DNA from 3 places in the Nonomuraea sp. B208 genome. Region 2 is predicted to be linked to each of the others. Evidence: riboswitches for the same ligand, from Rfam matches in the RefSeq annotation. Region 2 holds a riboswitch; each other region holds the start of a gene.
The links. A riboswitch is a leader RNA that binds a small molecule or an ion and turns the genes downstream of it on or off. The one in region 2 is predicted to bind cyclic di-AMP.
Positions count from the first base shown of each region.

Region 1 (6,906 bases), on a different contig from region 2:
GACTCGCCGTCGTCGTCCCAGCTGACGGTGACGCTGCCCTCGGCCTTGGCCTGGAAGTGCTTGGCGTAGACCGGGCCCCAGTGCGAGGAGTAGTCGTCGGCGTGGGGCGCGGAGGCGAAGGCGGCGGCGGGCATCGACAGGGCGACTGCGGTGGTGGCGGCGGCGGCGAGGGTGCCGATCGCGAGCTTCTTGAACATTTCTCTCTCCTGGAGCTCCCCTGGGCCGGCTCCCTGCCGGCCTCCCCCTGAGCTCGTGAGTCATTGATAAAAGAGCCCTCTTGCAGGCACCCTGCAACGGGCCGACGAGCCCTTGCAGTTCGCCATATCCCCTACGCTTTAGTGCTGTGAGCGAAGAACTTCCCGAGCAGATGCGGATCCGGAGGGAGAAGCTCGACCGCCTTCGCAGTGAGGGCGTCGATCCTTACCCGGTGAATTTCCCCCGTACGGCGACCAACGCCGAGGTCAGGGAGAAATACCAGGGCCTTGAGCCCGACACCGCCACGGGCGAGAGCGTGTCGGTGGCCGGTCGCGTCATGCTCAGCCGCGTCGGCGGGAAGCTCTGCTTCGCCACCCTCCGCGACGGCGAGGCCGACCTGCAGGTCATGATCTCCCTCGACCGGGTGGGCGAGGAGTCGCTGGCCCGCTGGAAGCGCGACGTCGACCTCGGCGACCACGTCGGCATCACCGGCGAGGTCATCACCTCGCGGCGCGGCGAGCTGTCCGTGCTCGCCGACGACTGGCAGATCACCGCCAAGTGCCTGCGTCCGCTGCCGGAGAAGCACGTCGGCCTCACCGACCCCGAGGCCCGCGTACGCCAGCGCTACGTCGACCTCATCGTCAACGACGAGGCCAGGAAGATGGCCCGCGTCCGCAGCGCCACCGTGCGCGCGGTGCGCGAGTTCTGGCACGAGGAGGGCTACCTCGAGGTCGAGACGCCGATGTTGCAGCCGATCCACGGCGGCGCGGCGGCCCGGCCCTTCCGCACCCACATCAACGCCTACGACATGGAGCTCTATCTGCGCATCGCGATCGAGCTCTATCTCAAGCGGCTCGTGGTCGGCGGCGTCGAGAAGGTCTTCGAGATCAACCGCAACTTCCGCAACGAGGGCGCCGACTCGACGCACAACCCCGAGTTCACCATGCTCGAGGCGTACGGCACCTACCTCGACTATCACGACATCGCCGACCTGACGCAGCGGATGTACCAAAAGGCCGTCGTGGCCGCCCTGGACACCACGGTCGTCGTGCACGACGGCGTCGAGATCGACCTCGGCATGGCCGAGTGGCCCCGGGCGACGCTCTACGGCCTGGTCTCCGAGGCCGTCGGCGAGGAGATCACCACCTCCACCACGCTGGAGGAGCTCCGCAAGATCGCCGACCGGCGCGAGGTCCACTGGGACCCGAAGTGGGGCTCGGGCAAGCTCGTGCAGGAGCTGTTCGAGGCGCTGGTGGAGCACACGCTGGTGCAGCCGACGTTCGTCATGGACTATCCGCTGGAGACCTCGCCGCTGGCCCGCCTCCACCGCGACAACCCGCTGCTCACCGAGAAGTGGGACCTCATCGGCTTCGGCACCGAGCTGGGCACCGGCTACTCCGAGCTCAACGACCCGATCGACCAGCGGCACCGGCTGGTGGAGCAGTCACTGCTCGCCGCCGGCGGCGACCCCGAGGCGATGCAGCTCGACGAGGACTTCCTGGCGGCCCTCGAGTACGGCATGCCGCCCACGGGCGGCATGGGCGCGGGCATCGACCGGATGATCATGGCGTTCACCGGCAAGAACATCCGCGAGACGATCCTGTTCCCGCTGGTGAAGCCCACTCACTGACGATTGAGCCGCACGGGGAGCCGCGCGAGCCCCCGCAGCACCAGGTTCGGCTTGTACGGCGGCGCGGGATCGAGCAGCTCCATCCGTGGCGCCGCGACGGCCAGGGCGGAGAGCGCGATCTCGCCCTCCATCCTGGCCAGCGTCGCCCCGAGACAGAAGTGGATGCCGAGCCCGAAGGCGAGATGCCGCCCCGGCTCACGAGCGCCATCCGAGCGGGTGGCGTCGGAGCGGCTGAGGTCGGATCGGCCGGGGTCGGAGCGGCTGAGGTCGGGTCGGCCGGGGTCGGGTCGGCCGGGGTCGGATCGGGTGGGGTCGAGGTGGTCGGGGTCGGGGAAGACCGCGGGGTCGCGATTGGCCGCGCCGATCAGCGCGACCACGGCCGTCCCCGCGGGCACCGGCGTCCCGCCGAGCTCCGCGTCGCGCAGCGCCACCCGTCCGGTGAGCTGGACCGGCGGGTCGTAGCGCAGCACCTCCTCGACGACCTGCCGCGGCCGCTCGGCGGCGTACGCGAGCAGGCCGTGCCGGACCAGGGCGAGCACCCCGTTGGCGATGAGGTTGACGGTCGTCTCGTGCCCGGCCACGAGCAGCAGCACGCAGGTGGCCAGCAGCTCGCCCTCGGTCAGCTCCTCGACCCGGGTGAGTGCGCTCAGCAGGTCGTCGCCCGGCTGCCGGCGCCGGAGCTCCAGGAGGTCGCGGAAGTAGTCGCGGAACTCTCTTCCTGACCGCCCGCTCTCCGATATCAGCTCCGCTGTAAGCATCGGGTCAAGGCTGCGGGCGGCCGTCTCGCTCCAGCCCTGGAAGCGCTCGTGATCTTCCGGCGGCACCCCCAGCATCTCGCAGATCACCCTGACCGGCAGCGGGTACGCGAAGCCGGAAACCAGGTCGCCCTCCTCGGGCAGCGCCGCGATCAGCCCGGCGGTGACGGCCTCGACGCGCGGGCGCAGCCGTTCGACCATGCGGGGCGTGAACGCCCTGCTGACCAGACCGCGTAACCGGGTGTGATCGGGCGGATCCATCCGCAGAAATGACTCGACAGGCTGACCTGGATTGACGCGGTTGATGGGACTGGGGCCGTGACCGAAACGCGGATCGCGGAGCATGGCGCCGCACAATTCGTGATCGGTCAGGACGAACAGCCCGGCCGGCGTACGGAAGATCGGCCCGCGTTCGCGCAGCGCGTGGTAGCGCGCATAGGGATCAACCAGAAAGCCGGGGTCCGCGGGATCAAAACCCAGAAGGTCCGCCGAACCCGAAGGGGAGGGTGATGAGCCTCCGGACTGATCAACGAGATCGGTCATCGCGCGTCCAGCATCCGGTCGGCATATGGCGAGTAGGTCACATATACGCGATCATGTCAATAGCGCTCGTCAAGGGCGGGATTTATCACGCTTGACGACCTTTCAGAGATGCGTTTACCTTCTGCGAGACGAGCGGCTTTGGCCCGTTGTGAGGTCCAAATTCTGCTGTTGGGGGGGAGGGCTCCCGATGGAAGTGCTCACTGAAGGCGTTGAGCTGAGCCACGCGGATCTGGCTTTACTCGGCGAGCTGGCCAAGGGCGTCACTGTGGATCGAGTGGGGAGACGTCTGGACATCAGCGGACGCACGGTGCGCCGAAGACTGCGCGGCATCTGCGACCGCATCGGTGTGGCCACGGCCATCGAGGCCGTGGCCTGGGCGGCACGCCGCCATCTCATCTGAAGGGACGCTTGGAGCAAGGGTCACCGGGTCATGCCGGCTCAGTCTGCGATGCGCACCGCGCCCGCGAAGGGCCGGTTGCCGAGCGCGGCCACCCGTACGACGTCGCCGGTGCGCGGGGCGTGCACCATCATGCCCCCGCCGATGTAGATGCCGACGTGGTGCAGGTCGCTGTAGAAGAAGACCAGGTCGCCGGGGCGCATCTCCTCACGGGAGATGTGCCGACCCGCGGTCCACTGGTCGCCGGTGTAGTGCGGCAGCGAGATGCCGACGCGCCTGAAGGCGGCCATGACCAGGCCGGAGCAGTCGTAGGAGCTGGGGCCTCCCGCGCCCCACACGTACGGCTTGAGCTGCTGCGTGAGCGCCCACCTGGCGGCCGCGGCGGCCTTGCCGGTGCCGGGGATCGGCAGGTTGACGCGTACGGCGCGGGTGCCGGGCTGCCCGGCCTCGCCGAGGGCGCGGCGGAAGAGGCTGCTCTCCGTCTTGGCCACGAGGGCGGTGATCTTGTCGCGCTTGGCGTCGAGGTCGGCCACGATCCCGCGCAGCTCCTCCATGCGGGTCTTGGCGCCGGCCTCGGCGCGGGTGGCCGCGTCCATGGCCTTGAGCAGCTGGTTGACCTCTTCGCTCTGCTGCGTCTCCAGCGCGTGGGTGGTCGCGGCCCGGTCGAGGAACTTCTCGGGATCGTCGGACTGCATGAACGTGAGCGAGCGGTTGAGCCCGCCGGTGATGTAGGCGTTCTGGGCGAGCATGACGGCCTTCGCGCGCTTGGCGGCGAGGTCGGCCTGGCTGTCGGCCAAGGTCTGCTGGGCGGAGTCGGCGGCCTTCTTGGCGGTTTTGTACTTCTCCCGCTGGCCGTTGTACTGCTCCGTGAGCGTCTCGATCTCGACGTGCAGCTTCTCGACCCGCTCCGACAGCTCCTTGAGGGAGGGCTTGGGCTCCGCGGACGCTGGGGCGATGGGGGCCGCCAGTAACGCGCCGGCCATCAGGGCCGCCGCTCCGAGGCGGAACGGCCGCCGGAACCGCTCCCGACGGGGGGCGCTCCCGCCCGCCGTCCTCTCGTCCCCACGCGTGCGCGTGCGCTTCACCAACCGACTCCCTTCCTCGACGCCTACCGGGTTAGCTGACGGGTTCGGGCCGGAGGAGCCCTACCGAACGTTTCGGATTCACCCCAGTGATGGCGTGCGGCGGGCGCCATCGGCGGGTCCCCGGCTTCCCTTGCGGGAATTGGGCGTGTCTCCCGCGCGCGACACGCGGGGAACGTCGTCGCTGGACACTAATGCACTCCCGGTTCCTGCTCAACCAGAACTGCTTGATCTGTTGAGGTTTCACAACCGAAGGGTCACAAGGTGATCTCGTGATCAAGCGTACAGGAGAGACTTTATGTCCTTTTTGCCCTTGGTTTTGCCTGACGTCGGCGAACGTCGGACCTGCGCCTGGACAGTCGTACCGGACCCCGGGTACGGGGCGGTTGAGGGAGTTAGGTCCGAGCCGTAATGACATCTGTACTCTGGAGAGCCATGGAGCAGGTGGCCGAGCTGACAGCGCCCGAGACCGCGGTGGTGGTCCGGCGTGCCCGCACGCCCGACGTCCGCGGCATCAGGCGCCTGGTCGACACCTACGCGGGCGCGGGTCCTCGGCTCCTGGAGAAGACCACGGTGACGCTGTACGAGGACGTACAGGAGTTCTGGGTGGCCGATCTCGGCGGGCGGGTCGCCGGCTGCGGCGCCCTGCACGTCCTGTGGGAGGATCTCGCCGAGGTCCGCACGGTCGCCGTCGATCCGGAGTGCCGGGGCATGGGCATCGGCCACCGGATCGTGGAGGCTCTCATACAGCAGGCCAAGGATCTGGGTCTGCGGCGCGTATTCTGTCTCACTTTCGAGATCGAATTCTTCGCCAGGCACGGGTTCCGGCCCATCCAGGGGACACCGGTCTCACCGGAGGTCTACGCCGAACTTCTGGCCTCGTACGACGAGGGTGTGGCCGAGTTCCTCGACCTGGAGCACGTCAAGCCGAACACCCTGGGCAACACCCGCATGCTGCTCCATCTGACATCGGGTGACGCGGACCTTGACCAATTGGAAAGGTGATTGTTGATACCTATGTCGATACGTTGGGCAGCACAGGCATGTGCCCTGACACGTGCCACATGCGCACGCGAAGCGAGGTGACACGGTGAGCACCGGACAGCCGCCGTATCCGCAAGACGAATCCGGCGAGAACTCCGCGCCTGGCAATCCCCCCTACGGCCAGCAGCACCAGGGCCGTCACCCCGGCGAGCCCGACCCCGACGCCACCGTGGTCGGCTACCGCACGGACGACGCCTTCGGCCAGTCCCCCTACAACCAGCAGCAGCCCGGCTACGGCCAGCAGCCCCAGTACGGCCAGCAGCCGGGCTACGGCCAGCAACCGCAGTACGGCCAGCAGCAGGGCTACGGCCAGCAGCCCCAGTACGGCGGCCAGCAGCAGGGCTACGGCCAGCAACCGCAGTACGGCCAGCAGCAGGGCTACGGCCAGCAGCAGGGCTACGGCCAGCAGCCGCAGTCCCAGCCTGACTACGGTCAGCAGGGCTACGGCCAGCAGGGCCAGTCCCAGCCGGGCTACGGCCAGCAGCCCCAGTACGGCCAGCAGCCGCAGTCGCAGCCGGGCTACGGCCAGCAGCCCTCCTCGGGCCAGTACGGCACCCAGCCGGGCTACGGCCAGCAACCGCAGTACGGCCAGCAGCCGCAGTCGCAGCCCGACTACGGCCAGGGCTACGGCCAGCAGCCGCAGTCGCAGCCCGACTACGGCCAGCAGCAGGGCTACGGCCAGCAGCCCCAATACGGTCAGCAGCCGCAGTCCCAGCCTGACTACGGTCAGCAGGGCTACGGCCAGCAGGGCCAGTCCCAGCCGGGATACGGCCAGCAGGGCCAGTCCCAGCCGGGCTACGGCCAGCAGTACGGCGACCAGCAGTACGGTCAGCAGGGCTACGGCCAGCAGCAAGGCTACGGACAGCAGGGCTACGGCCAGCAGCAGGGCTATGGCCAGCCCGGCTACGGCCAGCCGGTCGGCGTCCAGCCGCCCGGCGCGCCCGCCCCGCTCGCCGAGTGGTGGCAGCGCCTGGTGGCCAGGTTGATCGACGGCGTCATCCTGTTCGTCATCAACTTCGTCGTGGGCCTGATCCTCGGCATCTTCTTCGTGGCGAGCTACAGCTCGCTCGACGGCACCAGCAGCGGCATCGGCACGTCGTTCCTCGCCAGCATCCTGGCGGCGCTCGTCGCGGCGGCCCTCTGGGTGGCTTACGACTTCTTCCTGCTGAAGATGAGCGGCCAGACCGTCGGCAAGATGGTGATGGGCATCAAGGTCGTCCTCGTCGGCCAGCCCATGCCCCCCAAGGGCCTGCCGAACGA
Region 1 covers NZ_BAAJOU010000021.1:332,207-339,112, forward strand. Annotated here, with positions in the region: gene AC27IY_RS18485 (hypothetical protein) at 1-197, opposite strand, end outside; gene lysX (bifunctional lysylphosphatidylglycerol synthetase/lysine--tRNA ligase LysX) at 344-1,825, shown strand; gene AC27IY_RS18495 (cytochrome P450) at 1,819-2,841, opposite strand; gene AC27IY_RS18500 (LuxR C-terminal-related transcriptional regulator) at 3,311-3,523, shown strand; gene AC27IY_RS18505 (C40 family peptidase) at 3,562-4,605, opposite strand; cyclic di-AMP (ydaO/yuaA leader) riboswitch at 4,611-4,761, opposite strand; gene AC27IY_RS18510 (amino-acid N-acetyltransferase) at 5,038-5,607, shown strand; gene AC27IY_RS18515 (RDD family protein) at 5,693-6,906, shown strand, end outside.
Region 1: linked by a shared signal. The riboswitch ahead of AC27IY_RS18505 (C40 family peptidase) and the one ahead of AC27IY_RS46935 (C40 family peptidase) in region 2 are both predicted to bind cyclic di-AMP.

Region 2 (6,906 bases):
CTGGACGGGTAGTTGACCCCGAGCCCCGCCTGCGTGGCGATCATGAAGGGCCGCAGGTAGAGGCTGTGCCCCTCGGTGGTCGGCACCCACTCCTCGTCGGTGCGGACGAGGAGTTCGAGCGACTCGACGAACGTCTCCTCGGGCAGCTCGGGCATGGCCATGCGGGCGGCCGAGCGGTTGAAGCGGGCGGCGTTGGCGTACGGGCGGAACATCACGATGGAGCCGTTGGCCTGCCGGTACGCCTTCAGGCCCTCGAACAGCTCCTGCGCGTAGTGGAAGACCGCGGTGGCCGGGTCGAGCGAGAGCGGCCCGTACGGCGCCAGCCGGGCGTCGTGCCAGCCGCGACCCTCGGTGTAGTCGATGATGATCATGTGGTCGGTGAAGGACTGCCCGAATCCGGGGTTCGTCAGTACCTGCTCCCGCTCGGCCGCGGTGCGAGCGTGGTCGGATAGCTGCACGTCGAAGCTGAGCTTCTGAGCGATGGTCATGACGATGGTCCTTCTCTCTGCGATTTCGCGAAAATCTACCGAATCCTGAGGGTCCGTGGACCCGCTACAGCGCGGCAGTGCTGCCCGAAGGCAGCTAGTACTTCCTATTGTCTCGCCATATGGGATGACAAGCTGCCGTTGGGCGATTCGGCCACTTCGGACAGCAAAAAGCGCCTGGCGATCCGGGTGCGGACCGCCAGGCGCGTGGGGAGGCTAGGCGGCCCTAGCCGGATACTCGCGCGGTGATGTCGTCGCCGATCTGCGAGGTGGTGCGGCCGGTCCAGCCGGTCAGCCGCTCGACGATGTCGTCGGCGACCGCCTGCTCGACCTTGGCCGCCTCGGCGCTCAGGCCGAGGTGGTCGAGGAGCATGGCGACCGACAGGATGGTGGCGGTCGGGTCGGCCTTGCCCTGGCCCGCGATGTCGGGGGCGCTGCCGTGCACCGGCTCGAACATGCTGGGCGCCGTGCGCTCGGGGTTGATGTTGCCGCTCGCGGCCAGGCCGATGCCGCCCGCGATGGCCGCGCCGAGGTCGGTGATGATGTCGCCGAACAGGTTGTCGGTGACGACGACGTCGAAGCGCCCCGGCTGCGTCACGAAGAACATCGACGCCGCGTCGATGTGGCAGTAGTCGGTGGTGACCTCGGGGTATTCCTCGGCCACCCGGTTGACCGTGCGCTGCCACAGGTCGCCGGCGAAGGTGAGGACGTTGGTCTTGTGGACCAGCGTCAGCTTCTTGCGCGGGCGGCTCTGGGCCTTGTCGAAGGCGTAGCGGACGACGCGCTCGACGCCGTGGGCGGTGTTGAGCGACTCCTGGGTGGCGATCTCGTGCGGCGTGCCGCGCCGCATGGCGCCGCCGGTGCCCGCGTAGAGGCCCTCGGTGCCCTCGCGGACCACGATCATGTCGATGTCCTCGGCCGTGGTGTCGGCCAGCGGGGTCTCGACGCCGGGGAAGAGTTTGACCGGGCGCAGGTTGACGTAGTGGTCGAACTCGAAGCGCAGCCGCAGCAGCAGGTCGCGCTCCAGGATGCCCGGCGGCACGCTGGGGTCGCCCACCGCGCCGAGCAGGATCGCGTCGTAGCCGCGCAGCTCCTGCAGCACCGAGTCGGGCAGCGTCTCGCCGGTGCGGTGGTATCGCGCCGCGCCCAGGTCGTAGTGCGTGGGCTCGATCTTCGTGCCGACGGCTTCGAGGACCTTGAGCCCTTCGGTGACGACCTCGGTGCCGATGCCATCGCCGGGGATGACGGCCAAGCGGATGTTACGCGACTCCATGCCGGTACCTTACCGGCTCGTCTCGCCTGACGAACACCCGGTCTCATTTCTCGGACTGTTCACGAGAAGTCCGATTTGTGAACATTTGCGATCTTTTGACCGATTCGTTAGCGTCCGTGCCCTGCCTAATCCACGCGGCGGTTCGCGTGGAGCCGGGGACCCACTCTCCCCCAGGGGCGAATCGGCATGCGCCGTAGGGCTGCTTCCAAGCCCGAGCCCGTCAGCTAACCCGGTCGGCCGTATGGAAGGACAGTCCCCTGTCTCGCATCGCCATTCTCGTGGCGGCGGGCGCGACCGGCCTCGCCGTGCTCGCCTCCCCCGCCCAGGCCTCCACCCCCGACGAGAACAACCCCGACCGCGCGCCCAAGGCCGAAACCCTCGACCAGCGCGCACTCACCACCACGCTCACCGGTCCGGAACTCAAGAAGATCCGGGACCGGCAGAGCAGGCCCGCCTGGAAGATCGCGCTGAACTTCGCCCTGAAAAAACAGGGCATCCCGTACCTATGGGGCGGGACCGGCAGGGGCGGGTACGACTGCTCGGGCCTCATGCTCCGGGCGTACCAGAAGGCGGGGATCCAGCTGCCCCGCGTCGCCGCCGACCAGTACGCGGCATTCGACAAGAAGGTCTCCTGGAACCACCTCAAGCCCGGCGACCTGGTCTTCTTCAGCAACCTCGGCCACGTCGGGATGATCTCCCGGCCCGGCTACATGGTGCACGCGCCCCGCACCGGCGACGTCATCAAGGAGGAAAAGCTGTCGAGCTGGCGCAGGAGCGTCTTCGTCGGCGGCGTCCGGCCCGACCGCAAGGGCGTACGGGAGTGGGCGGAGCGGCAGGAGGAGCCGGCACCGCCCATGCCCGTCGCGTCGGTGCTCTGACCGACGTCCCTGATGGGTGAGCCGGGGCCCTACCGGCCGGACTCCTGCGGGGCGCCGCCGTTGTCGCGGCGGTCCAGCGCGGTCTGCAGGGCCTCGGCGGCCTCGTCCTTGTGGTCTTCCGCACGGTTCCAGGCGTACATCTCGTACATGATCGTCAACTCGTTTCGCGAGGAGGCGTTACTGACGGGAGGGACTTACCGGCCGACGCGACGCCGTTCACCGCGGCGAGTCGCCGACCTGCCCTAACAGGCCTCGCCGCGGCAGGTAATGAGTACGAGCACCTGGCGCATGTGCTTCCACGTTAACCGAGGAATCTCGTTGGATGTCCTAGCATCCCGCATGCTGAGACAGCTGAGACGACGAAAAGGCCGCCGCCCGATCCGGGCGGCGGCCTTTCGCGCGAGGCGGGGAGTGTCAGTCCTCCAGGTCCACAGAACGGCCGCTCTCTGCGCCGATCTCGGCCACGATCTGGTCGACGATGTCGGCCGGGATCGCCGAGTCGACGGTCAGCGCGATGAGCGCCTTGCCGCCCTTGACGTCGCGGGCCACCTGCATGGAGGCGATGTTGACGCCGTGCTCGCCGAGCAGGCGGCCGACCACGCCGACGATGCCGGGACGGTCGGCGTAGGTGAAGAACGCGAGGTGCGCCGTCGGCTCGATCTCCATCTCGTAGCCGTTGACCTCGACGATCTTGGTGATCTGGCGGGGACCGGACAGCGTGCCCGACACCGAGACCTGGCGGCCGTCGGCCAGCACGCCGCGTACGGTCACCACGTTGCGCCAGTCGGGGCTCTCGGAGCTGGTGATCAGCTCGACGGCGACGCCGCGGTCCTTGGCCAGCAGCGGCGCGTTGACGTAGGTGACCTGCTCCTCGATGACGTCGGCGAAGACGCCCTTGAGCGCGGCCAGCTCGATGACCCGCACGTCCTGGGAGGCGATCTCGCCGCGCACCTCGACGTCGAGCTTGGTGGCGACCTCGCCGGCCAGCGCGGTGAACACCCGGCCCAGCTTCTCGGCCAGCGGCAGGCCCGGCTTGACGTCCTCGGCGACGGCGCCGCCCTGGACGTTGACCGCGTCCGGCACGAACTCGCCCGCGAGCGCCAGCTTCACGCTCCGCGCGACCTGGGTGCCGGCCTTCTCCTGGGCCTCGTGGGTGGAGGCGCCGAGGTGCGGCGTGACGACGACCTGGTCGAGCTCGAACAGCGGGCTGTCGGTGCAGGGCTCCTTGGCGAAGACGTCGAGGCCGGCGCCGGCGACGCGGCCCTCCTTGATCGCGGAGTAGAGCGCGGCCTCGTCCACGATGCCGCCGCGGGCGACGTTGACGATGCGCACGCTCGGCTTGACCTTGTGCAGCGCCTCGTCGCCGATGAGCCCGAGGGTCTCCTTGGTCTTCGGCAGGTGCACGGTGATGAAGTCGGCCTGCTTGAACACCTCGTCGAGGCTCACCAGCTTGACGCCGAGCTGCGCGGCGCGGGCCGGCGGCAGGTAGGGGTCGTAGGCGATGATCTCGACGCCGAACGGCGCCAGCCGCTGCGCCACGAGCTGGCCGATCTTGCCGAAGCCGAGGATGCCGACGACCTTCTCGTCCAGCTCGACGCCGGTGTACTTGGACCGCTTCCACTCCCCGTTCTTCAGCGCGGCGTGCGCCTGGGCGGTGTTGCGCGCGCTGGCCAGGATGAGGGCGACGGTCTGCTCGGCGGCGCTGGTGATGTTGGAGGTCGGCGCGTTGACGACCATGACACCGGCCTTGGTGGCCGCCTCGACGTCGACGTTGTCGAGCCCGACGCCCGCGCGGGCGACCACGCGCAGCTTGGGCGCCGCGGCGATGGCCTCGGCGTCGACCTGCGTCGCGGAGCGCACGATGAGGGCGTCCACGTCGGCGAGGGCGGGCAGGAGCTGGGAACGGTCGGCGCCGTCGGTGTGGCGGACCTCGAAATCGGCGCCGAGAACGGCGAGGCCGGCCTCGGACAGCTCCTCAGCGACCAGTACGACGGGCTTGTTCACAGGTGAATCCTTAGGGGCTTCCGGCGAGTCATGAGGGGGACACGTCCATGGATCCCCCGGCGGTCCTACCGAGTCTAACCGGCGCTTGTGAACGCATTCACGAGAGACCCACCATGTGAGACGGACGGGCGGCTACCCGGTAGAGGACAAAGTCACCCACTCCGGGGCCATCTTCGTCTTGATCGGGAGATTTATTCGCCATTAGCCTGATAAGCCGTGGCCGACTACCTATGGTTCGTCATATGAGCATCGGGAATCCTGCGCTTGCCGACGTTCTCGCCCAGCATGGCACGCCCCACCGGCTGCTGGGCGCCCTCGCCGACGGTGGCGTCCTGGTGGCAGTGCGCCCTGACCGTTCGGTCGTCCTCGGGACGACCCAGGCCGGCGACCGCGTGTTGCTCGGCTACACCAGCGCGACCACCTACGCCCGGCACCGTGGCAGCCATTCCCTGTCGGCGTGCGACGCCGACACCATCCTGGACATCCAGCGCGTCACGGGCGTGCGGGAGATCGTGATCGACGCGGCCGGACCAGCCGCCGCGGCCGTGCCCATCGACGATCTCCAGCGCTTCCTCACCACGACGCGGACCGGGCCCACGCCCGTCCTGTCCGGGGCGGCCCCCGCCGCCTACGCGACGGGCGCGATGGCCACCGTGTCGCGGGGTGCCGCGCTGGCCCAGGTCGCCCCGCCGGCTCCGCAGGCGCCGTCGTTCCCGTGGGTGCCCGCGCCGAGGCCGCACCTGTCGGGCCCGATGCAGCAGGTGGACCCCGGCTACCGCAGGTGCACCCATCCCATCCTGCCCGCGCTGCGGCAGGCGATCGCGCAGCTGCTCATGGACTTCCCGCTCGTGCACCACGTGTGGATCTCCGAGGCGAGCACCGCCTCCGGGGCCACCGGGATCATGCTGCACGTCAAGGTCCACATGTCGGCCGCCGAGGACGTCGTACGCGACCTGCACCGCCTGGTGCGGGCCCGGCTGCCGCAGTTCGCGGCCAGCGGCGCGCCCATCCTCATGGCCCGGGTGGCCGACGCGCGCAGCGAGCGCCGGATGATCGAGATCGGCGCGCACGTGGTGTGCGCCGACGTGCGCGACTGACCTGTGCGCGGCGACGTGCGCGACTGACCTGTGCGCGGCGACGCGCACGACTGACCTGTGCGCGCCGACGCGCACGACTGACCTGTGCGCGCCGACGCGCACGACTGACCTGCGGCGGCGGGATTCTCCTGCCGCCGCCGGCCGAATGGGTCTCCCCAAACAAGCCGTTGCTCGGCTCTAATGTGGGGATGATCACACCGGTCGCGGCCACGGTTCCCCGGGGCGTGCGCCTCGGCTACGGGGTCGGCTCCTTCTGCACGGCCACGGTCAACGCCGTGCCGGGGCTGCTGCTGCTCTACTACATGACCAACTTCCTGGCCGTGCCCGCGTGGCTGGCCGGCGTGGTGGTCACCGCGCCCAAGGTCTGGGACCTGGTCATCAACCCGCTGGTCGGGCGGTGGTCCGACCGGACCGTCTCGCGCTGGGGCCCGCGCCGGCCGTGGCTGCTCGCCGGGGCCTGCACGCTGCCGGTCGCGTTCTTCCTGGTCTTCGCGGGGCCGCCGCTGACGGGGGTGCCCGCCGCCGCCTACGTCGCGGTGTGCTTCCTCGCCACGGCGACGGCGTACGCGCTGTTCGAGGTGCCGTACAAGGCCATGCCCGGCGAGATGACGCACGACTACCACGAGCGCACCTCGCTGCTGCAGTGGCGCATGGTCTTCATCGGCGTGGCCACCGCGATCAGCGGCGTGCTCGCCCCCGCCATCGCCACCGGCGAGGGCGAGCACGGGACGCTGGGCAGCTACCGGACGATGGCGCTCACCATCGCGGTCATCCTGCTGCTCGCCATGCTCGGCTCCTTCTTCGGCACCGCCCGCGCCCCCATGACCGGCGCGCCGGAGGCCGACCGGGGCGACTGGCGCGAACAGCTCGCCGCGATCAAGGGCAATCGGCCGTTCCTCTGGCTGACCGTGCTGGCCTGCACGCAGATGCTGGCGGTGAGCATGATGCTGGCCGCCGCGCCGTACTTCGCCACGTACACGATCGGCGATCCGAAGGCCACGCAGACGCTCTTCGCCGCGCTCGTGGGCCCGATCCTGCTGACCATGCCGCTGTGGGTGCGCCTCGCCAGGCGCTTCGACAAGCGGGGGGCGATGGTGCTGGCGGCCTCGCTGTTCGCCGCGGGGACGGCGGCGGCCATGGCCACGCCGCTGTTCGGGGCGTTGTGGGCG
Region 2 covers NZ_BAAJOU010000033.1:332,177-339,082, reverse strand. Annotated here, with positions in the region: gene AC27IY_RS46945 (branched-chain amino acid aminotransferase) at 1-488, opposite strand, end outside; gene AC27IY_RS46940 (3-isopropylmalate dehydrogenase) at 712-1,758, opposite strand; cyclic di-AMP (ydaO/yuaA leader) riboswitch at 1,871-2,012, shown strand; gene AC27IY_RS46935 (C40 family peptidase) at 2,037-2,636, shown strand; gene serA (phosphoglycerate dehydrogenase) at 3,051-4,640, opposite strand; gene AC27IY_RS46925 (hypothetical protein) at 4,883-5,737, shown strand; gene AC27IY_RS46920 (MFS transporter) at 5,926-6,906, shown strand, end outside.

Region 3 (6,906 bases), on a different contig from region 2:
CGGGGGCGGTGAGCGTCACCTGGTCGATGACGAGGTCGACCCGGTTGCCGAAGGGGTCGTCGAAGGAGAGGAAGTCGCGGACCCGGCGCGAGCGGGCCTCCTCGGCGCCGCCCCGCGCGACGGCGACGCCTGCCTTCTCCAGCTCGGTCTCGGCGGCGGCCAGCGCGTCCTCGTCGCGGACGGTGAAGCCGGAGCTGATGACGCCGGACTCGCCCTCGACCAGGGCGAGGCAGTGGTGGCGCTGGTCGGCGCGCAGGTAGGCGACGCCGTTCTCCTGGGCGGTGAGCTCCATGCCGACGACGTCGACCGCGAAGCGCACGGCGGTGTCCAGGTCGGCGGCGCCGGAGCGGACGTAGGCGATGTCCGTCAACTCGATCATGACGACTCCCGGAGGTGGGACCAGATGCGGGCAAGGAGTTCGGGCGCGGCGGACCGCCACGCCCGCTGTTCGGCGGGGGTGAGGGGGACGGGGGTGCCGGCCGCGGCGGCGGTGGCGTTCATGCGGGCGCTGGCCTCCAGCACCCACATGAGGGCGACGGCCTCGCCGGCGCTCGCGCCGGCGGTGACCGCGCCGTTGCCCCGCATGACCAGGGCGGGGGAGTCGCCGAGCCGGTCGGCGAGCGCCCGGCCGCGGGCCCGGTCGCGGACGAGCACGGCGTCGTCGAGCACGGGCACCTCGGGCCCGAGGAAGGCGCCCTGCCCGTGGAGTGGCCGGATGGGCACCCCGGCGGCGGCGAGCGCGGTGGCGGCGGGCGGCTGCGCCCGGCAGATCGCGCCGGCGCCGGGGCGGGCGCGGGCGATCTCGACGTGGATCCACGCCTCGCGCGGCGCTCCGCCGGGCAGTTCGGCGGCGTCGAGGGGGAGCTCGGCGTACGGGGACGCGGCCGTGAGGGTGCCGAGGGGCACGGGTGGAGTCATCAGCAGCCGGTCGGCGCCGGTCCGGACCGAGACGTGCCCGAACGCGGTCACCAGCCCCGCCGCCGCCAGCGCCCGCCCGGCCAGGGCCAGCTCGGTCCGTAAGTGCTCTTCCGGTAAGGGTCCGGCTTCAGCCGTGCGCACCGCCGCCCGCCTCCTCGCGAGATCGTTCCCGAAGACAGGGAGGACAATACATGTATCTCCATACCTGTTCTAGAGGAACGGATCATGCTCTCCCTATGCTGGAGGGCATGTCGCTTCAGCACGCGCTGCTCGGCGTCCTGGAGGCGCGCCCCATGAACGGGTACGAGCTGACCCGCTTCTTCGAGGCCGCCCCGCGCTGGGTGTGGTCGGCGCCGCAGAGCCAGATCTATCCCACGCTGCGCCAGATGGAGCAGGTCGGCCTCATCGAGGGCCAGAAGGAGATCCGGGGCACCAGGCTGAGCAGGACCGTCTACTCCATCACCGAACGCGGCCTGGCGGAGCTGCGCGCCTGGCTCGGCACCTCCCACACCCCGCCGCCGGCGCGCGACGCGTTCTTCCTGCAGGCGCTGTTCTTCGACATGATCGAGCCGGACCGGGCCGCGTCGGTGCTCAAGGCGTTCATCGCCGAGCAGGAGCAGCTCGCCGCCGAGTGGCGGGCGCACAGGGAGGCGCTGCTGGCCAAGGACACGCCCCTGCTCAAGGAGCGGCTGAAGAACCGCCCGGCGGCCGAGCACGACCGCATCGCCGCGCTGAAGGCGCACGTCTTCGCCGGCCAGATCGCGGTCGCGACGGCCCGCGCCGAGTGGGCCCGCGAGAGCCTGCGGCTGCTGGAAGAGCCCACGCCCTGACCCGGGCGGGGCCGCACACGCGACGAGCGCGCGTCCCCGGGCGATGGGGACGCGCGCTCGTACGTGGGTGAGGTCAGGAGGCGTACTCGGGGTAGCCGTAGCCGACGACCTGCCACTTCGGCCGGACGCGCTCCTCCACCTTGCCGTTGCCGGTGTTGCCCTCGATGGTGGAGATGGTGCCGTCCTGGTTGTCCTTCTCGACGAACCCGACGTGGTTGATGGCGTCGAGGTCCTTGCTGCCGCTCCAGGAGAAGAAGACCACCGCGCCGGGCTTGGCGACGGTGCCGAAGCGGTCGTTGTTCTTGAACCACTTGGCGTGGGCGACGGTCCAGGCGTCCCAGCCGATCTGCGGGCGGGCGCCGGTCTTCTCGCCGACCCAGGAGACGAACATCGCGCACCAGGGGGCGTTGAGGTAGCCGGCGGGGGTGCCGCCGTCGCGGGCGATGGTCTCGGCGGCCCGCTTCGAGTCGGCGTACCAGCGCTGGTACGGGGTGCCGCCGCCGGCGGCGTTCTCGCTGGTGCCCACCTGGGAGCGGGCCATGGACAGCACCTGGTCGGCGGTGACCTGGATCTTGTTCTCGTCGGCGCGGGAGCGCTGGGCGGCGTGGTCGACCGGGTTCTTGGTGCTCTTGACAGTGCTGCTGTGCTGTCCTGCGGCCGACGCGGTCTCGGCGTTCGCGGCCTGCGGGCCGAGCGCGGCGGCGGCCACGGCCGTGCCGAGGACGGCGTAGGCGATCTTCATCTTTCGGGCAGCGGTGAAGCCGTGCTTGGCCATCGAGGGGGTTACTCCTTGCTTCCATGCCGCTTACCGGGTTAGCTGACGGGTTCGGACGTGGAAGCTGCCCTACGGCACGTGATGCCGATTCACCCCAAAGGACGTGGGTCCCCGGTTCCGCGCGTGGCGGATTCAGCGGTCACAGGACGATCCTGTGATGTTCTTTCACTTGCGATGGTCAGACATACTCCGACAAAACGGACGTATGCCCTGAGATGCCCCATAAGGTAATACACATGGCAAGGAGATGACAAATCCCTAAAGGGCTGGTCAGGACAGTTGTTGCCGGGCGTCGGCCAGCAGCCCCATCATGGCAAGGGATTCGTCAAGCGGCATGACCGCCGATTCGGTCCGTCCCTCGGCCACCGCGGCACGCACCTCGCGCACCTCACCCGCGTAGCCGTTGTCGGCCGGATCGAGCAGATGCTCCTCGGGCTCCATGCCGGGCGCGGACAGCACGATCCGCTCCGGCGCCCAGAACGCCGCCGGGATGTCCGCCCGCATGCCCGTGCCGACCACGTGGGCGGAGTTGGGGTAGTGCGCGAGCAACGAGGTCGCCACCACGGCGTGCCGCCCCCCGGAGTACGTCAGCAGCCCCGCCGCCTCGGCGTCCACGCCGTTGGGCGCGAGCGCCCCGGTGACGCGCAGGCTCTCGGGCATGCCGAGCAGCAGCTGCGCCAGCCCGAACGGGTAGATGCCGAGGTCGAGCAGCGCGCCGCCGCCCAGCTCGGGAGCCCACAGCCGGTGCGCCTCGTCATAGGGATGGGCGAAGCCGAAGGACGCCTGCACCGAGCGGATCTCCCCGAAGCGCTCGTCGGTGGCGATCATGCGGATCAGCGGGTTGAACCGCATCCACATGGCCTCCATGAGGAAGACGCCCGCCTCGCGCGCCAGGCGCACCATCGTCTCGGCGTCGGCCACGCTCGCCGCGAGCGGCTTCTCGCACAGCACGGCCTTGCCGTTCGCGATGGCGGCCGCGGCCACCGGGAGGTGCTGGGCGTGGGGCGTGGCGACGTAGATCGCGTCCACGGCCGGGTCGGCGCACAGCTGCTCGTAGGAGCCGTACGCCGACTCCGCGCCGAGCGTCGCCGCCAGCGCCCGCGCCCGGCCGAGGTCGCGGGAGCCGACGGCGGCCACCCGCATGCCCGGCTCGGCCGCGATGGCCGTCCCCACGGTCTGGGCGATGCCGCCGGTCGCCGCTATGCCCCACGCAAAATCTCGCACAAGGCGAGATCGTAGAGGGTTCAGGTGGCGTTGAAGGTGTCGGGGTCGGGCCCGAGGCGCTTGCCCTGGTTGAGCGCTCCGATGGCGGCCATGTCCTCGGTGTCGAGGATGAAGCCGAACACGTCGATGTTCTCCTTGATGCGCGCCGGGGTGACCGACTTCGGGATCACCACGTTGCCGAGCTGCAGGTGCCAGCGGAGCACGATCTGGGCGGGCGTCCTGCCGTACTTGCCCGACAGCACCGCGAGCGCCGGATCGTCCAGCAGGCCCCTGCCCTGGCCGAGCGGGCTCCACGCCTCCGTGAGGATGCCGTTGGCCTCGTGGAACTCGCGCATCTCGCGCTGCTGCAGGTAGGGATGGAGCTCGATCTGGTTGATCGACGGCGTGATGCCCGTCTCCTCCATCAGCCGGGTGAGCGTGGGGACGGTGAAGTTGGACACCCCGATCGCCCTGGCCCGGCCGTCCCGGTAGATCTTCTCCAGGGCCTTCCAGGCCTGGACGTACTTGTCCTGCCGCGGCACCGGCCAGTGGATGAGGAAGAGGTCGACGTAATCGAGGCCCAGCCGGGCCAGGCTCTCGTCGAAGGCCTGCTCGGCGCGGCCGTGGTCGCCGTTCCACAGCTTGGTCGTGATGAACACCTTCTCGCGCGGCAGCCCGCTCGCGCGCACGGCCCGGCCCACGCCCTCCTCGTTGCCGTAGGCGGCGGCTGTGTCGATGTGCCGGTAGCCGGCCTCCAGCGCGGTGCGCACGGCCTGCTCGGCCTCGTCGCCGGGGATTTGCCAGACGCCGAACCCCAGCTGCGGGATCTGCACGCCGTCGGTGTTGAGCATGAGCGAGTTCATAGTCTCCATTGTTCACGTCGCGTTCCTGGCGGCTTAAGGCGGCAGGGGTAACTTAACGGCGTCATGGACGGGCCATCACCCTGCTGGGAGGCCCATCGGCCGGGAGGGGCAGGAGTGGTCGGACAGGCGTCGGCCTGGGTGGAGTCGCCGCTCCAGATGCTGTGCGCCGTCGAGGCCCACCACGCGGGGCTCCTCGGGCCCGTGACCACGGTCGTGCCGCGCGCGGGGCTGCGCGCGCTGAAGGCCACCCGCGCGGAGCTGCGCTCCCTCGGCGCGCCCGACGGGCTGGTGCTGGCCGATCCGCGCGAGCGCATGCCGCGCCGGGTCCTCGCGGTCGGCGACGCCTTCTCCGGCAGGGTGCAGGTGCGCTGGCTGGCGTCGTGGCCCGGCCGGGTCGTCATCGTGGACGACGGCCTCGCCACGCTGCGCCTGCTGGAGCTGCTGGCCGCCGGGCCGTCGCGCCCCCTGCTGCGCGCCCGTGCCGAGCCGTCCGCGCCGCGCGCCGCGCTCGGCCTGGCCGCCGCGCTGCGGCTGCGCCTCAGCCGGGTGTCGGTCTTCACCGCGCTCGACGTGGACGACAAGCTCGCCGAGGCCGTCCGCGCCGCCGGCGTAGAGCTGGTCCGGCACGACTTCGCCTGGCTGCGCGCCCAGCCGCCGAGCCCGTACGGCCCCGACGAGCACACGGTCGTGCTCGGCACCTCGCTCGTCCGCAACGGCCTGGTGCACCGCGGCCGCTACCTGCGCTGGCTGACCGACCTGGCGGCCCGCGAGCCGCTCGCCTACTACCCGCACCGCCGCGAGGACCCGGTGGACGTGGCGCTCATCGGGGAGCTGCCCGGCGTCACCGTGCACGACGCCGGCGCGCCCGCCGAGCTGACCCTGCGCGGCCTGCGCCCGGACCAGCGGGTGCTCAGCCTCCCCTCGACCGCCGTCACCTCGCTGCGGGTCCTGCTCGGCCCGCGCGGCGTCGCCGTCGAGCCCGTGGACGTGCCTGACGACTGGTGGACCAGCAGGGCGGCCCCCGCCCTGCGCTCGCATCTGACGGGAGTGCCTAGTTGAACGTGTTGGCGGTGGCCGACTCCGACTCGTACCTGAAGTGGGCGGCCTGCCTGCTCGACGACCTGCCCGAGGGCTCGTCCGCGGACCTGGTGGTGGTCCGCACGCCGATCGCGCCCTCGCCCGAGCAGATCGCCGCCGCGGTGAGCGGGCGCGGCCGGTCGGCGCCGCCGGTGCTGTCGGCCCGGTCGGTGCGCCGGCTCGCCGAGCGCACCCGGCCCGACGTGATCCTCGTGGCCTGTACGGGGCCGGTGGTGGACGTGCTCGTGTCCGGCGTGCTGGACGGGCTGCGGCCCCGGCCGGTGTTCGTCAGCGGGCTGCCGGGCATCTCGGTGCCGGCGACGGAGAAGGCGTGGATCTACCGCAGCGGCTGCGACCTGTTCGTGGTGCACAGCGAGCGGGAGGTGGCCGAGTTCGGCGAGATCGCCGGGCGGCTCGGCGGGGGAGGGGCGGTCGGGCTGGCCCGGCTGCCGTTCCTGCGCGCGGGCGCGGCCCCGGCGGGCGGCGACCGGGTGGTCTTCGCCACCCAGGCCAAGGTGCCGCGCGGGCGCGAGCAGCGCGAGCGGATTCTGAGCGCCCTGGCCGAGCTGGCCCGGCGCCGGCCGGACCTGGACGTCGTGGTCAAGCTGCGGGCCCTGGAGGACGAACGGCAGACGCACCGCGAACGCCACCACTACCAGCGGCTCTGGCGCGAGATGGGCGAGCGGGGGCGGCTGCGCTTCGCCGCCGGGCCGATGCACGAGCAGCTCGCGAACGCGGCCGGGTTCGTCACCGTCAGCTCGACGGCGGCGCTGGAGGCGATCGCGCTGGGCGTGCCGTCGCTGGTGCTGACCGACTTCGGCGTCAGCGCCGAGATGATCAACGTGGTGTTCGAGGGCAGCGGCCTGCTCGGCACGCTCGACGACCTGGCCGCGGGCGCCTTCCGCGCGGCCTCGCCCGCCTGGTGCGCGGCCAACTACTTCCATCCCGCCGAACGGGACGACTGGACCCGGCTGCTGGCCGGCCTCGTGTCCGCCGGACCGAGCGGGCCCGCCACGTCCCTGCTGGACGGCCCCGAGCACGCGGCGGCACGCCGCCGGGCCCGGCTGCGGGTGGAGGTCCACCCGTCGATGCTGCGGGCCGGATACAAGGCCAGGAAACGAGTGCGCCGCTACCTGACGGCCCTCGGCTGAGCGGCGGCGGGTACGCCGTCCCCGACGGCGCCCGACTGAGAGGCCGGTGGGCCGGTTATCCGACGGCGCTCGGCTGAGCGGCCGGAGGG
Region 3 covers NZ_BAAJOU010000024.1:66,787-73,692, forward strand. Annotated here, with positions in the region: gene AC27IY_RS26340 (VOC family protein) at 1-379, opposite strand, end outside; gene AC27IY_RS26345 (class II aldolase/adducin family protein) at 376-1,059, opposite strand; gene AC27IY_RS26350 (PadR family transcriptional regulator) at 1,167-1,748, shown strand; gene AC27IY_RS26355 (CHAP domain-containing protein) at 1,822-2,523, opposite strand; cyclic di-AMP (ydaO/yuaA leader) riboswitch at 2,536-2,671, opposite strand; gene AC27IY_RS26360 (Gfo/Idh/MocA family protein) at 2,794-3,747, opposite strand; gene AC27IY_RS26365 (aldo/keto reductase) at 3,768-4,589, opposite strand; gene AC27IY_RS26370 (hypothetical protein) at 4,704-5,648, shown strand; gene AC27IY_RS26375 (DUF6716 putative glycosyltransferase) at 5,651-6,817, shown strand.
Region 3: linked by a shared signal. The riboswitch ahead of AC27IY_RS26355 (CHAP domain-containing protein) and the one ahead of AC27IY_RS46935 (C40 family peptidase) in region 2 are both predicted to bind cyclic di-AMP.